DNA from 2 places in the Streptomyces sp. NPDC056580 genome. Region 1 is predicted to be linked to the other one. Evidence: riboswitches for the same ligand, from Rfam matches in the RefSeq annotation. Region 1 holds a riboswitch; the other holds the start of a gene.
What was found. Region 1 has a riboswitch for S-adenosylmethionine ahead of ACFQ9Z_RS14700 (hypothetical protein). Riboswitches for the same ligand answer to the same signal wherever they lie in the genome.

Region 1 (7,262 bases):
CCGGTCGGGGATGGCGACGCCGACGAGGTAGCAGCCGTTTTCGGCTCGCCAGTTTGAGGTGAGTTCATAGGAGGCGTCCAGGAGCACCTCCTCGGCGGCGTCGCAGACAAAGTCGTCGATCTCCGGGTCTGCTCCAGGGACACTGCCGGAAGGCAGGTCCGGCAGGTTGAGCGCCTCAAGGGTGTCGGCGTTGCCGGGCTGCTCCGAGATCACCACGATCGAGTAGGTGCCAGAGCTCCCGTTGCGCTAGACACGGGCGTACGAGGAGCCGATGGTGTCTTCGAGGGGCACGGGGTTCTCTTTCTCCTTGTGGGGCGTCGTCTGGCGGGATGGACGGATGCGTACGGCGCTCCTCTTCCGCACCCGCAGATAGGGCAGGACACGCCTGCGCAGAGGATCGGCCGAGGCAGGCCTTCCACGCGGCCAGCGGCCCCCGCAGTCGGGGCAGGCGTACAGCGACGGCTCGGGGCACACCTCGTGGACGATGACGTGCAAGACCCGGCTGGTCACCGGATGCCGCCGGGACTCAGGCGAGGCCCCGACACCCGCCGGTAGTTCGGTTTCGAGTGATGCGGCGCAGTGCGGGCATCGCGAGGGCGGGACCACAGCAGCACTCCTCAAGTCTGTGTGATGGCTCCTCGGCCGATGCCGTGGAGGCGTGTGCTTGCCACTAACGTCGCCAAGCGGTCGAATTTCGTACCGCTACGGTCCGCGAGCCGCGGGCGACCAGCCAGGTTGTCGGTCGGAGGCAGACGCGAGGCCCGGTCTGGCAATAACTGGGGCCGACGAGTCGTTCAGGAGGCCCGTCGGGCGCCGCCCTAAGCGAAGGGGACGACGCCCGTGGCGTGTTTTCTCCGTACTCAGCGCGGCCGCTCTCGCGTCGGAGAAGGTGATCAAGGACGTGACACGCCAGATCTCGCCGAACAGCGGATAGAGGACGCCCTCCAGCGCGGCCTCCGCCGGGCCATCGAACAATTGATCCGACATGCGTCACAACGGGCCCCCGCGGCAAGAGCTGAGGGAGACGGGCGGCGACCTCTGCTCCCCGCCCGGGGGGATGGTCCCTACTTGTGCTCCAGATCCAGGGGGTTGTCGTCGGCGTCGATGTACTGCTCCGTATCGGTGTAGCCCATGTTGAGGCTGTTGCGGCGCCGCCTGCCGATGGAGAGCACGCGTAGTTCCAGGCGCTTCGTCCAGCCCGCCACGTCGGCCGGGGAGACTGGCCCGACCTCGCACTGGGTCAGCCAGAGCACGGGGTCGAAGCGGTCCGAGGTCCCGGTGAGGGCGGCGGCGAGGTTGAAGGCGATGTGTCGGCGGGCGTCGAAGTCCTGGTCGTCGGATTCAGCGATGGCCGCGGAGATGGTTTCGTAGTCGGCGCGGCTCATCTGTCGGTTCGTGGCCATGGGGTTCCTTCTGGCTCGAGGTGGTTGCTTCTCGGGGGTACGCCACGGGTCGCCGGACTCGGATGTCGAGTCGGACGGCCCGCACGCAGGGGGTGCGTATGCATCACGCAGCGATGGACGTGCGCTGTCCTCCGATGGCCGGCCGCTGCTCAGACGGGCGGACTGACCGGCGCTGTCTCTGGCCCGGCGGGCGGCGGTGCTGTAGGAGCTGCGGGAGCCCCTCCAGGCGCCCTTCGCTTGCTCCCCGCACCCGCGGGGATGGCCCCAATAGCGTCACGCACGAGGACGGCGCCTATGTCCGTTGCGCCGCCGTCGCAGGACAGCAGAGACCGGGCGCCGGGGGTCCAGGCGAAGACCGCGTCCTGGCCGGAGCACCGCCCCGGTTCACGCGCCGTCGAGTCGTTCAGGCCGGCGATCGCGACGCTCTGCTGGATGTGGGTGCCGTGCGCATCGCCTCCCGCAGCGGGCGCCAGCCCTCGCCGGTCGAGCTCGTCGAGGAGCCGGGCCTGGGTGCGGGCGTTGTCTTCGGCGAGGGTGGGACGGCCGTGGAGGTCGCACGACGTGACGACGTGGAGGGCGGCGGTGCCGACAGGTCCCAGGAGTTCAGGGAAAGGATCCTGGGCCATGCCCTGCGGACACGGTTCGACCCGTACCGTCCGGTCCGGGAATCGGATATCGACGACCGTCCGCCGGAAGAGTTCCCAGTTCTGGGGTGTGGTCGCAGCGTCAGTGACCTGCATGAGGGCCTCCTGTGAACGAAGGACCCCCTTACCCACCGGCAGGGAGATCGGTGCTCGGTCCCACACGGCTGTGGGAGCCAGTCTTCGGCGCGATCGGCGTCGTGACCGAGCGGAATGTTGCCACACCACCGCTCAAGGGGTAAAGCGTTGTGGATCACATTGTGCAAGATCCAGACGGGTGTTAGCTTCGCGCCCGGTCACGAGTTCCAGCGTCAAGCCCCGGCTTGCTGGACGACATCCCGTTTGCCGCGGATGCCCCGGAGGACGACCAGCCCAGCGCGCGGTGCGTTGGGAAACCGCAGATCACCGGGGTGCGGGTGTGCACTACCGGGGTCCATCGACTCCGGAGGGTTGACCGCCCGTGCCCGTTTCCGACGCGATCCCCGCAGTGCCGACGGGGCGACAGGCCCAGAAGCCTGAGCCGACGCCCGGACCCGCCATGTCCGCAGTCGCAGAGCCGGACCGCGCGGGACTGGTGACCACCGGCCTCGACGCTGCCCGGGCGCTGTTCTGCACGGCTGAGGCGAGCGGCTCCGGTCGGCCTGGAACTGACGAGATCTTCGACGAGTGGCTCGACAGCGGATTCGACATCGCCTTCTACCGCGGCGAGGACCGACCCCTTCAGGTACGTGCTGTCAGTCAGGGGGAGCATGTTCCCGGATCGCTGATCAGCAGCCGTATCGGAAAGGCCCGGTTGGAGTCGGTCTGCCTCAATCCTCACCGGCACGCACCCGTCGGGCCCCGGAACCCGGACCCGGTGTCTGCGGAAGGCGAGGAGGCCGACGGAACAGAGGCCCGAACGGGGGCCGGCATGCCCGGCATTCACCGGGGAGACGCGGACAAGCGGCGGTACGCGAAGGTGGAGTACCAGGAGGACACCGGCTGCGTTCTGACGGTCGTGGACGACTTCGCCGAAGGAACGGGGACGGAGTCGGCCCATCACCTGGGCGGCGACATCACCGCGGGCATCGAAAGAGACTGGTTCGAAACGCTCACCACCCTCACCGAACTCGCCCAGGCGAGGCTGGAAAAGGAGGGGTGGGCCCCGGACGGTCCGTGGCAGATCCAGTGGTGGTGCAGCTCCTGCGACGTCACGGACCCGCCGTACGAAACCCTTGAAGTGTTCGAAGAGTACGGCTTCGATCCAGACGAGATCACGCAGCACTATGTGTCCATCTACAGCCAGGGCAGCAACGGCTTCTACACCGTTGAGTTCAGTGCGGAGCACCGGGGAGAGGACCACGTCATGTACCTCCAGCTGGAACTGGACGCTGGCAGCCAGAAGCTGGGCAGCGGCAGTCTCGACGAACTGCGGAGCCACCTGGAACAGGCGACGGAACGGGTGCGGGAGGCCGGCTACACCCCGCTCGACGGCGACTGGAGCGTCCACTGGACACGCTGCCACGTGCCTCTGACCATGCTGTAACCCCGAGGCCCCGAAACCAGCAGCGTGGCTGAGGCCGTCAGGGCTGCAGCTAGACACACGCGCACCCGATCGGTCGGCGCGCCCGCCGTCGTGGCTGGCTTTCGTCGGCTGAGGCACAGACGACCTCCGGGACGAGGCGCCGCCCTCACGAGTGGAGGGCGGCCGCAGCCTTGACTCGGTCATTGAAACTCCCGGCCAAAGTCGCTACGCCGACCTAGGTGTGCTGTCCGGCGGGTCGCCCCACCGACCCCGCATCCGACAGCTATGTCACCCGAACGGCCCAACGTGACGTGCCACCCACATGGATGAACATCAAGCTGATTAGTGCCCCAATCAAGGCAATCCGTGAAAGGGGAACCGAATGCGCATTCGACGTATCCTCGCCGCTGGCATCGCCACGGCAGCCCTCGCCGGACTCGGCCTCACAGGTGCCGCCACCGCCACCGCCGCCAACCTCACCCCAAGCCAGGGCGCCATCAATGCCCTCACCCCGGGTGAGTGCACCGACGGCGGCGGAACGGTCGATTGGACCCCCAACCCGGCCAACCCCGGCACCGGGACCTGCAGGGGCGGCACGGGCAACGGGCAGGCAGTCGACTAAACGCCACTAGGCGCTAGGAACGCTCCGCAGCCACGCGCTGCGGGGCGTTCCCGCGTCAGCGTAGCCGTGGAGAGTCGCAGGGACCGTGCCGACCCGTCGGGCACGCTAAGTGGCCAACAGTCGTCCAGTCGTCCTTGTCTTAGCCCTCCCGCTCGGGGCCGTCTCTGGGCCGTGCGGGGGTGCTCAACGACGATCAACGCTGACAACCACCGACAGCTAAGTCGCAGGTCGCAGCATTGATCGATTGCACGGCCGCAGGTCAGAGACCCGGCTCTTCGCTTACGGCCCCGTTTCCAGGTGGCGATGCCTGGTAGGCGCTGGGGTGGCGGGTGGACCGAGAGCTCCACCTTGACGTCCGATACCCGCCGGACCCGGCTGCCCGAAGCGAGCATGCTGGGTCACATGGTCAACGTGTTTGAGGGGCTCATCGATCGGTTCCTCGGGTCCAGCGCCGAGTTCGAACAGAAGCTGCGAGCAGTGCGATCCGAGCAGTGGACCTGGCCAACTCCCTGCGCCGAGTGGAACGTGCGGGAGTTGGTCAACCACATGACTCGCGGAAACCTCAACTACGTGAGTCTGCTGCATGGCGGTGGCGCCGCCGCTTTCCTGCGGCTGCGGGACGCCGACGCGCTGGGCACGGATCCGGTTGGCGCGTACGCCCTGTCCGTACGCGAGTGTGCCCATGCGTTCGGGGAGACCGGTGCTCTTCAGCGGGTTCTGGACTATCCCTTGGGCCCGGTGTCCGGCCAGCAGGCACTTGCCCTGAGAGTCACGGACAGCGCTGTCCACACCTGGGACCTCGCACGGGCTGTCAACCTGGACGACGCCCTCGATGGCAGCCTCGTGGCGTGGATCGAAGAAAATCTTGACGCGATCTACGCAGGGTTGCCGGAAACGCCCACCGCTGCAGAAACAACTCATCGGTTCTTTGCCGCTCCCGACGGCGTGCTCGCTAACAACTCCTCCCCCCAAATGCGACTGCTGCACCGAATGGGGAGGACGCCGGCACGAGGTCACTAATCCCGTGTGGTTACGAGCCTCCTCAGGGGCGGCCGACGGTACTCGCCATGTGATCAAGATCCCTGGTAAACCTTCCCGGCCACGCGCAGAAGTGGCTCGATGCGAACTCCGTGGGCCCGACGACCGCGCTCCGCAATGAGGCGACCATCCGTAACCACATCGCTCAGTTATTAAGGGTTGGATTCGCACGCTCCAGGACGCCGAATCCGGAGCAGCCGACACACCAGCAACCTTCACAGCGGCACGCACCACGCCTGCCGTAGCCGCGACGGGTTCGGAAGCACTGGTCGAGTAATCGCGTAGGCACGCGGAGATGCTGGACGCGGAGGGATGATCACCGACTTGACGACAGCCACGGTACCGATGTTCCCCGAGGCCGTGATCCACGACGCGGCCGGAACCGGGCCCGGATGCCTCATCGCCCTCGGTGAGGTCGAGTGTTACCAGCGCGGCCGACCCCGCCCCGGTCGGCGATCGCCCAGCGCCCGCTCGGCTCAGGTCATGGTGACCACCGAGTACCTGTCGCTCGCGGAACTGTCCCACGAGACGTGGACCCGGCAGCGCACTGGCTGGCCGGTGGCGGTGAGTCCGCTGGCCGCGATGGCCCCCGACGGGTCGGACAAGGTGCTGTACAGGCCCCCGGCGGGCGCGGCCCCGCCCCGGGTGAATCCCAGAGTGTCCGGCGCCGCAGTGGTGGGGTAGAACACCGCGTCCCCCGTGATCGTGTAGGTCCCCCGCGTGGTGTCCTTGCGTTTCCTTCCCGGGATGATGGAGGGCAGGCCGAAGGTGTCCTCCGCGCCGTCGGAGACGTTGCCCTGCGCGTCGACCTCCCACAACTCCCAATAGCGGCCGACAGTGGCGTGCACGGTCGAGTTCCTCGCCGTGACGTAGGCGTCGATGTCCGTGCTCGGCAGGGCGGACCACGCCGCCCCGTCCCACTGTTCCACGGCGAAGACCCGGTTGATCTCCTGGATGATCACCCCCTGCTGAGGCGGGTTGACGCTCAACGCCCGCCTGCGTTCGAAGCCGCCGCACTCGCCTTCCAGATCGTCCCCCGCCAGGGGCGTGAAGGCGGCCTGCGTCGCGACCGGTGCAGCAACGGTGGTCGCCGTGTGAGCACGCTGAATCGGCACCCGCGAGTGGTCCTCCGTCCGGGAGCCCCCGAGCGACACCGGGCCGGACCCCGGGAAGGGCCGGGCCACCGGCGCGGGCAGCGGGCGGCGCAGGGCCTCGGTGGCGTTCGCCTCGGCCTCGCGCTCGAAGCGGTCGGAGGGGCTCGATACCCGGAGCCCCGATCCGATCTCGGTGCCGGCCACCGGGCCCCGCCGCTGCTGGATCACGTGAGTCAGTTCGTGAGCGAGGGTGTGGTCGTCCGAGCCGCCGCGGCCGAGCACAACGTGGTCGCCCGAGGTGTAGGCGCGGGCGCCGATCTCGGCCGCAGACCGGGCGGCCGGGGCGTCGTCGTGGACGCGCACGGCACGGAAGTCCTCCCCCAGGCGCGTTTCCATCTCGGTGCGCACCGGTTCGGCCAGCGGCCGGCCCGGGGAGCGCAGGACGTCGTGCACGGCGGAGCGCTGCACCGGTGCGGCCTCGGCCTCCGTGCCGGTCGCGGCATCCCGTCCGCCGCCAGGGGGGCGGTGGGCGTGCCGCTGTTGCTGGATCATCCGGGCGACCGCCGCGTTGCCGACCGTGGTCTGGAGGAACAGAGCCGTCTCCGGAGTCATCGGTGCGTTCGCCCGGAACTTCTGATCCGTGGCGGACGGCCGGGCAGCGGTCCGGCGGCCGGGCGCCGTGCGCGACGTCGTGTCGTTCCGTGGGTCCTTCGTGCGCTCGTGCACAAGCCCTTCCCTTCGCCGCGGCACCCGCGCCACGCGGATGTCCATGGCCACGCCTACCAGGCACCGTTGCGGCGGAGCAGGGCCGCGAGTGCACAACGCGGGCACTCTCCGTGCCCGGCAAGGTCGCCGACTTCCTCCGCACCACCGAGCTGGAGCCCACCGAGCGGACCGCTCTCGACCAGGGGGTGACCCGAGCCCGGCGCTGGCCGAAACACCACGCGCGCGCCGTTGCCG
Region 2 (7,262 bases), on a different contig from region 1:
GCCGAAGCGACCAGGCGTCCCGTCTCGTTGAGACTGGTCAGCCCGAACAGCCGCGATCGCTTGCGCAGATCGGCCACCACCTCCACGAGGCGCTGGTTGCCGGCCAGGGCCAGCAGCTCCAGGTGGAACCGGTGATCGGCTTCGAGGTACTCGATGACGTCGTGTTCCCGGGCCGCCGTGACGATCCGCCGCGCCAGCGGGCGCAGCGTCTCCAACTGCTCGGCGCTCGCCGTCTCGGCGACACGGCCCACGGTGGGAACCTCGATCAGTGTCCTGAGGCCGGTGAACTCGTCGAGGTCCCGCTCGGTCATCTCGGTGACGCGGAAGCCCTTGTTGCGCACCGCCTCGACCAGGCCTTCCCTGGCCAGATCCAGCATCGCCTCGCGCACCGGGGTGGCGGAGACGCCGAGTTCCGACGCGAGGGCGGGGGCGGAGTAGACGACCCCAGGCCGCAGCTCGCCCGCTATGAGAGCCGCCCGGAGAGCGTCGGCCACCTGGTCGCGCAGATGGGTCTGGGCGGAGACCGCCCGCGATCCGAGATGAGGCATCCGCGCTCCTCCGCCGGTCCAGCTCGATGGCCTCCGAATATACAATGTCACGTTGCGCCGAAACCGGCGGGTGACCCGGCGGACCTGGTACTTCGCCCGGGCCGCCAGGGGTCCACCAGGTCCGTTCGGAGGTGCTGCGGTAGCACCCGCCGCGGCTTGCCCGGACGCTGGATGCGGATGTGAACGCGCCGCCGCCCTTCGCGCGGCTCCAAGTCCGGGAGGACCTCGTGACCGCTTCGTCGCGCGCCGCCGACGCACCGCCGAACCGCTACGACGACCTGCGGGCCCTGGTGGTCAACTGCACCCTCAAACGGTCACCGGAGACGAGCAACACCCAGGGACTGATCGACCGGAGCACCGGCATCATGGACGCGCAGGGCGTGCGGGTCGACGTCGTACGGGCCGTCGACCACGACATCGCCACCGGCGTGTGGCCCGACATGACCGAGCACGGCTGGGAGACGGACGCCTGGCCGGACCTCTACCGGCAGGTCCTGGCGGCCGACATCCTCGTACTGGCGGGCCCGATCTGGCTGGGTGACAACAGTTCCGTCATGAAACGGGTGATCGAGCGCCTCTACTCCTGCTCCAGCCTGCTCAACGACGCAGGCCAGTACGCCTACTACGGCCGTGTCGGCGGCTGCCTGATCACCGGCAACGAGGACGGCGTCAAGCACTGCGCCATGAACGTGCTGTACAGCCTGCAGCACCTGGGCTACACCATCCCGCCCCAGGCGGACGCCGGCTGGATCGGCGAGGCCGGCCCCGGCCCCTCGTACCTCGACCCCGGCTCGGGCGGCCCGGAGAACGACTTCACCAACCGCAACACCACCTTCATGACCTGGAACCTGCTGCACCTGGCGCGGGCGCTGAAGGACCTCGGCGGCATTCCCGCCTACGGCAACCAGCGCACCGCCTGGGACGCCGGATGCCGCCGCGACTTCGAGAACCCCGAACACCGTTAGGGCGGCCAGGCCCGGGCGGCGCGCCCGCCCCGCGGCCGCCTGCGCCACAGAGCCGGGCAGCGCGCCTTGCCCGTGCCGGCTCGTGAGCGTTCCCTTCGACCGGAGGAGGCGGCCCATGGCGAGCGGTCGAGGGCCGTCGGGTCCCGCACCCTCCCGCGGGCCACGGCACGGGAGGCCGGACCGGAAGCCGGCGCGGGAGCGGCCGGGGCGCACGCGCGGCGCTGTGGCCGCCGTGCTCCTCCCCGCCTCCGCGGTCGGCCACGCACTCGGGCCGCGCCGTGCCCGGCGGGCCGCCCGCGACGGCGGGAACCTTGCCGCCGCGGGCCGCCGGGGCACACCATGACCGCGGACGACGACGAGCCGGTCGGTCTTCGACCGGCTGCCGGCCGACGTCACCGTCCAGTTCTCCTGAGGGCGCGGCGGGCGCAATCGCGGCGCCGGACGCCTCCTGTACGGCGGTGGCTACGGCGTGGCGGGCCGGTCCGGGGAGCGGAGGACGAGCAGGGTGATCTCGCTGGGGGCGAAGACGCGGAACGGCGGGCCCCAGAAGCCGGTGCCGCGGCTGGTGTAGAGGAGGGTGCGGGCGCCGTGCCGGCTGAGACCGGCGAGGGCGGGCTGGTCGATGCGGACCAGGTGGTGGAAGGGCCATATCTGCCCGCCGTGGGTGTGGCCGGAGAGCTGGAGGTCGATCCCGGCGGCCGCCGCCCGGTCGACGAACTTGGGCTGGTGCGCCAGGAGCAGGACGGGCAGGCCGGGGTCGGCGCCGTCCAGGGCTCCGGCGAGGTGGGCGCGGTGGCCCGCCAGGCCGGAGGACTCGGCGGTGACGTCGTCCACGCCGGCGACGACGAGGGTGTCGCCGCCGCGTTCGAGCAGCAGGTGGCGGTTGCGCAGCGGCTCCCAGCCCAGCTCGTCCATCAGGTCGACCCAGCCCTGGGCCTCGCTGTAGTACTCGTGGTTGCCGGTGACGTACACCCGGGCCCGGGTGGCGCGCACGGTGCCGAGCGGGGCGGCCTGGACGCGGCGGCGCTCGGCCGTGCCGTCCGCGATGTCACCGGTGTGGCAGACCAGGTCGGCTTCCAGGGTGTTCACCGTCTCGCACACCCGCGCCGACCAGCGGGCGCGGTCCAGCGGGCCGTAGTGGGTGTCGGTGATGAGGGCGACGCGCAGGCCGTCCAGCCCGGCGCCCAGTCGCGGCAGCTGCACGTCGAGCCTGCGCACGCGTGGCACGCGGCGAGCTTCGGCGTACCCCCAGACGAGCAGGACGGCGGCTACGCCGAGGACGGCCCAGGTGACGATGCGGGCCCGGTCCTGGCTCTCACCGACGCCTGCCACGGTCAGCGCGAGCCGCAGCAGCACGCCGAGCAGCACGGACCAGGTGAACAGCACCCAGCCGGCGCCCAGCAGGGTGTCACCGACGATCGCCGCCCGGTCCTGCTGGCGCCGGCCGTGGCCGCGCACCATCGCGAGCGGCATCCCGGCGAGGCCGAGGACGAACAGGGCCGTGCCGGCGAGCGTGACGGGCAGCGGCCAGTGCTGGCCGGTGTACAGGAGCACCCAGCACGGCACGGCCCACAGCAGGACGGGGGCGACCAGGGGGATGTAGCGCATCAGGCGGTGCAGCAGGCTCCGCCGCGGCGCCTGCGCTGGGCTGTCGGCGGGTCGGGTGCTGCTGGTGTCGGTCACGCTTCGCCTCTCTGCCCGGGCTGCCGTCTCGCGCACTGTAGCCGGTCGTCCACGGGAGGGCCGGACGGGTGTTCAGGAATGGGGCGTCGCCGTGGAGCCGAATCCCGGAGGCGGGCCGGAGCGGAGCGAATCCGTAGCCCGCGCTGTCCGCGGGCCCGGTCTCGGCACCCGGCCCGGCCGCGCCGAGTGACCCGGGGAGGGTGGACCGTCCAGGGGCGGGGGCGCGTCCATCGGGATGTCCGCGATGCGGGACGGACCTCTTGACGTCCGTGGCCGGTGGATCGACACTCGATGAGGAATCCCAGTGAACAGGTAGGGAAATATGAGGCGCCTTGATCCGGTCACCGTCCGAGTGAGCCGTTCGCCTCTGCTGACCTCCCGACGTCACATCGACCTGCTCCGCGTCTGCAGCGCGCTCGGCCCCATGGGCTGACCTGCGCACCTGCCGCGCCGACGCCTACCGCGCAGCGTCGTGCCGTCCGGCGTGCCCAGCTGAGCCCCGCACCGGGGTTCCGTCGTCGCATCCCCGTAGCCCCGGCGGGCCCGGCACCGATCGCCGGGCCCGCCCTCCGGGCGGAGCAGGGGGATCCGGCCACGGGGCCCAGCCCGATGTCGCATCCGCCGCGCGTACGTCCGCGCCCGCTTCCGGGGAGAGTCATGACCGTCACAACGCCGCCCGCCCACGTTTCCGTCCGGCCCACGCCCGCCTTCCGCGGCCGCATCGGCAGGGACGCGCGCAGCGGCCACTACGCCGTTCCCGGCCGCTACCGGCTCCATCTGTCGACCGCGTGTCCGGCCGGCCTGCGCATCGCCGTCACCCACACCCTGCTCGGCCTGGACGCCGTCTGTCCGGTGACCTACCTGCCCGCCGTCCCCGACTGTCCCGAGGGCGGCCACTCCGTCCTGCGCCCGCTGTACGAGGCGAGCGCGCACAGCTACTCCGGTCCGGCCGCGGCGCCGGTGCTCAGTGACGGATGGTCCGGGCGGATCGTCAGCACCCACGACCGGGACATCATGCGCGACCTCGCCCACCGCTTCGACACCTGCGGCCCCTCGCTCTACCCGAGCGGCGCGGAGTCGGAGATCGAGGCCGTGGAGCGGATGTGCGTGGAGGGCATCGAGGGGGCGGCGCAGCGGGCCGGGGCCGTGGGAGGGGAAGCGGCGGAACGCGACATGGCAGTGGCCACGCTGCTGGAGACCCTCGGCGCCCTCGACCGCCGGCTCGACGGCCGCACCTACCTGATCCGCGACGAAGTCACCGCCGCCGACGTCGAGTTGTGGGTCGCCCTGGTCCGGCTCGACACCGTGCACCGGCACCATCTCGACGCCGTCGCGGTCCAGCGCATCGCCGGCCACCCGGCGCTGTGGTCCTACGCCCGCCGTCTGACCGCCCACCCGGCCTTCGGCGCCCACCTCGACCTCGACGGCATCGACCGCCGCCACCACGCCCAGTGCCGCGGGCTGGAGGCCGCCGGCTCGGCCGTGCAGATCCTCGACTGGGCGGCGCACTGCGCCCGTTAGCCGTTCCACCTGGTGGACCGGCGTTGACATACGTTCGGGCACTTGTCTTTACTACGGCCCAGAACGGTCATGAGTGTCAGTGACAAGCCCTGGCTGGCTGACCGGCAACCCTCGCACCGCGGTGGGGTGCCCCAGGTGACGACCCGGCCGATGACACATCGGTAAGCGCGAGGCCCGTGGGGCCGGAACAGTGACGGTGACGCCATGTACGCAGCTCCCAGAACGGCCGCACGCCGTTCCCAGGGCTGCGTACGGACGTACGCGAGCCTGCTCGTCGCCGACCGCGCCGTCGATCTGCTCCGCGTCAGCAGCGCACTGTGTACCGCACCGGGCCGTGCCGGCTGTCGGGGCTGACTCCTCCCCGCAGCCCTCGCACTCCCTGACCGACACCGCCCGCGCGGTGTGCCGTCGCCCTTCCCACTCCCGGTCTCCCGCCGTCCTGCGCGTCCCCGCACACCGGCGTGGATCCGGGGTGTTCCCACCCAGCCGGAGCCCACCATGAGCGAACCCCCTGGCGCCACCGTCACCTTGCCCGAGGCGCCGACCACCGCCGAACCGCCCAAGGCCCTCACCGCCCAGCGAGTACTGCCGTTGCGACGGCCGGGACGCTGGATCGCCACCGCGGTCGTCCTGGTCCTGGTCGCCCAGTTCGCCCACGGGCTGGTGACCAACCCTTTCTACCAGTGGGACCGCTGGAGCTACTGGTTCCTGCGGCCGACCATCCTCGACGGCCTCCTCATCACCCTCGAAGTCGCCGCCTACAGCGCCGTGCTGGGCCTCATCGGCGGTGTCCTGCTCGCCCTGGCCCGGCTGTCGAAGAGCCCGGTACTGCGCGCGGTCAGCTGGACCTACGTCTGGGCTTTCCGCTCCATCCCGCTCATCGTGGTCCTGATCTTCCTCTACAACTTCAGTGCCCTGTACAAGACGTTGAGCGTCGGCATCCCCTTCGGGCCGGCCTTCTTCTCCTTCGACGAGTCGAAACTCGCCACCGACATGGTCGTCGCCGTCGTCGGCCTCAGCCTCAACGAGGCCGCCTACGCGGCCGAGGTGGTGCGCGGAGGCATCCTCTCCGTCGACCAGGGCCAGCACGAGGCGGCCGCCGCCCTCGGCCTGCCCAAGGGATACCAGTTCCGCAGAATCGTCTTTCCGCAGGCGCTGCGCTCCATCATCCCCAACTACGTCAACCAGCTCATCGGCCTGATCAAGGGCACCTCGCTGGTCTTCTACGTCTCCCTGCTGGACCTGTTCGGCTCCGCGCAGACCATGGGCTCCACCTACCCCGGCGACATCGTGCCGCTGCTGCTGGTCGTCACCGTCTGGTACCTGATCCTGACGAGCGTCGTCTCCGTCATCCAGTTCTACGTCGAGCGGTACTACGCCCGGGGCGCCACCCGCAGCCTGCCGCCGACGCCACTGCAGAAGCTCCGCACCGGTCTGACCGACCTGCGGGCCCGCATCCGCCGGGAGGCCGCCGTATGACCGCCAAGACCGCCGACGCCCTGGCGGACGTCGAAGCCGCCACCGTCGAACTCCACGACGTGCACAAGTGGTACGGCACCCACCGGGTCCTGGACGGCGTCGACCTGACCGTCCGTCCCGGCGAGGTCACCGTGATCCTCGGTCCCTCCGGCTCCGGCAAGTCCACCTTGCTGAGGGTCATCAACCACCTGGAGAAGCCCGAGATCGGCCACGTCAGCATCAACGGCGAGCCGATCGGCGTGAAGCGGCAGGGCGACCGGCTGAAGGAGCTGAGCGAGCGGGCCATCCTCACCCAGCGTGGACGGATCGGGTTCGTCTTCCAGAACTTCAACCTCTTCCCGCACCTGACGGTCCTGGACAACGTGGCCGCGGCCCCGGTCGCCACCGGCCGGCTCGGCAGGCCCGAAGCCCGGGAACTGGCCCGCGAACTCCTCGGCCGGGTGGGCCTCGCCGACAAGACCGGCGCCTACCCGCGCCAACTCTCCGGCGGACAGCAGCAGCGCGTCGCCATCGCCCGCGCCCTGGCGCTGCGCCCCGGCGTCATCCTCTTCGACGAGCCCACCTCCGCCCTGGACCCCGAACTGGTCGGCGAAGTCCTCGCCGTCATCCGGGACCTGGCCTCCAGCGGCACCACCCTCGTCATCGTCACCCACGAGATCGGCTTCGCGCGCGAGATCGCCGACCGGGTCGTCTTCATCGACGGCGGCAAGATCATCGAGCAGGGGCCGCCCTCCGAGGTCCTCGACACACCACGGCACGAGCGGACCAGGGACTTCCTCAGCAAGGTCCTGTGACCCGCCGCCCCCGCGACCTCCCCCCACGCCACCACCCTCATCACCGCCCCTGAGCGACAAGGAACGGCCATGCGCACCCACTTCACCCGACGCAGCCTGATACGCGGCATCACCGCGGTGACCGCCGTCGCCTCCCTGGCCACCGGGCTCGCCGCCTGCGGTGGCGACAGCGACGCGGCCACCACCACCGGCACCGCCGCCAAGTCCGGCGAGGTCGTCATCGGTCAGGCCTCCAACGGCGCCGCCAAGCAGACCACCGTCAAGGTCTCCGA

Region 2: another riboswitch for S-adenosylmethionine. It lies ahead of ACFQ9Z_RS10690 (amino acid ABC transporter permease); the one in region 1 lies ahead of ACFQ9Z_RS14700 (hypothetical protein).

What each region holds. Positions count from the first base shown of each region.
Region 1 is NZ_JBHTVE010000006.1:197,996-205,257, reverse strand. Features, by position in the region: gene ACFQ9Z_RS14715 (hypothetical protein) at 1-216, opposite strand, end outside; gene ACFQ9Z_RS14710 (hypothetical protein) at 1,065-1,403, opposite strand; gene ACFQ9Z_RS14705 (DUF3293 domain-containing protein) at 1,553-2,029, opposite strand; SAM riboswitch class IV at 2,339-2,448, shown strand; gene ACFQ9Z_RS14700 (hypothetical protein) at 2,505-3,569, shown strand; gene ACFQ9Z_RS14695 (hypothetical protein) at 3,931-4,170, shown strand; gene ACFQ9Z_RS14690 (TIGR03086 family metal-binding protein) at 4,573-5,190, shown strand; gene ACFQ9Z_RS14685 (DUF4157 domain-containing protein) at 5,685-6,914, opposite strand; gene ACFQ9Z_RS14680 (hypothetical protein) at 7,139-7,262, shown strand, end outside.
Region 2 is NZ_JBHTVE010000004.1:395,711-402,972, forward strand. Features, by position in the region: gene ACFQ9Z_RS10665 (GntR family transcriptional regulator) at 1-548, opposite strand, end outside; gene ACFQ9Z_RS10670 (flavodoxin family protein) at 776-1,513, shown strand; gene ACFQ9Z_RS10675 (metallophosphoesterase) at 1,976-3,196, opposite strand; gene ACFQ9Z_RS10680 (putative leader peptide) at 3,519-3,629, shown strand; gene ACFQ9Z_RS10685 (glutathione S-transferase C-terminal domain-containing protein) at 3,854-4,717, shown strand; SAM riboswitch class IV at 4,783-4,891, shown strand; gene ACFQ9Z_RS10690 (amino acid ABC transporter permease) at 5,216-6,196, shown strand; gene ACFQ9Z_RS10695 (amino acid ABC transporter ATP-binding protein) at 6,193-6,990, shown strand; gene ACFQ9Z_RS10700 (transporter substrate-binding domain-containing protein) at 7,060-7,262, shown strand, end outside.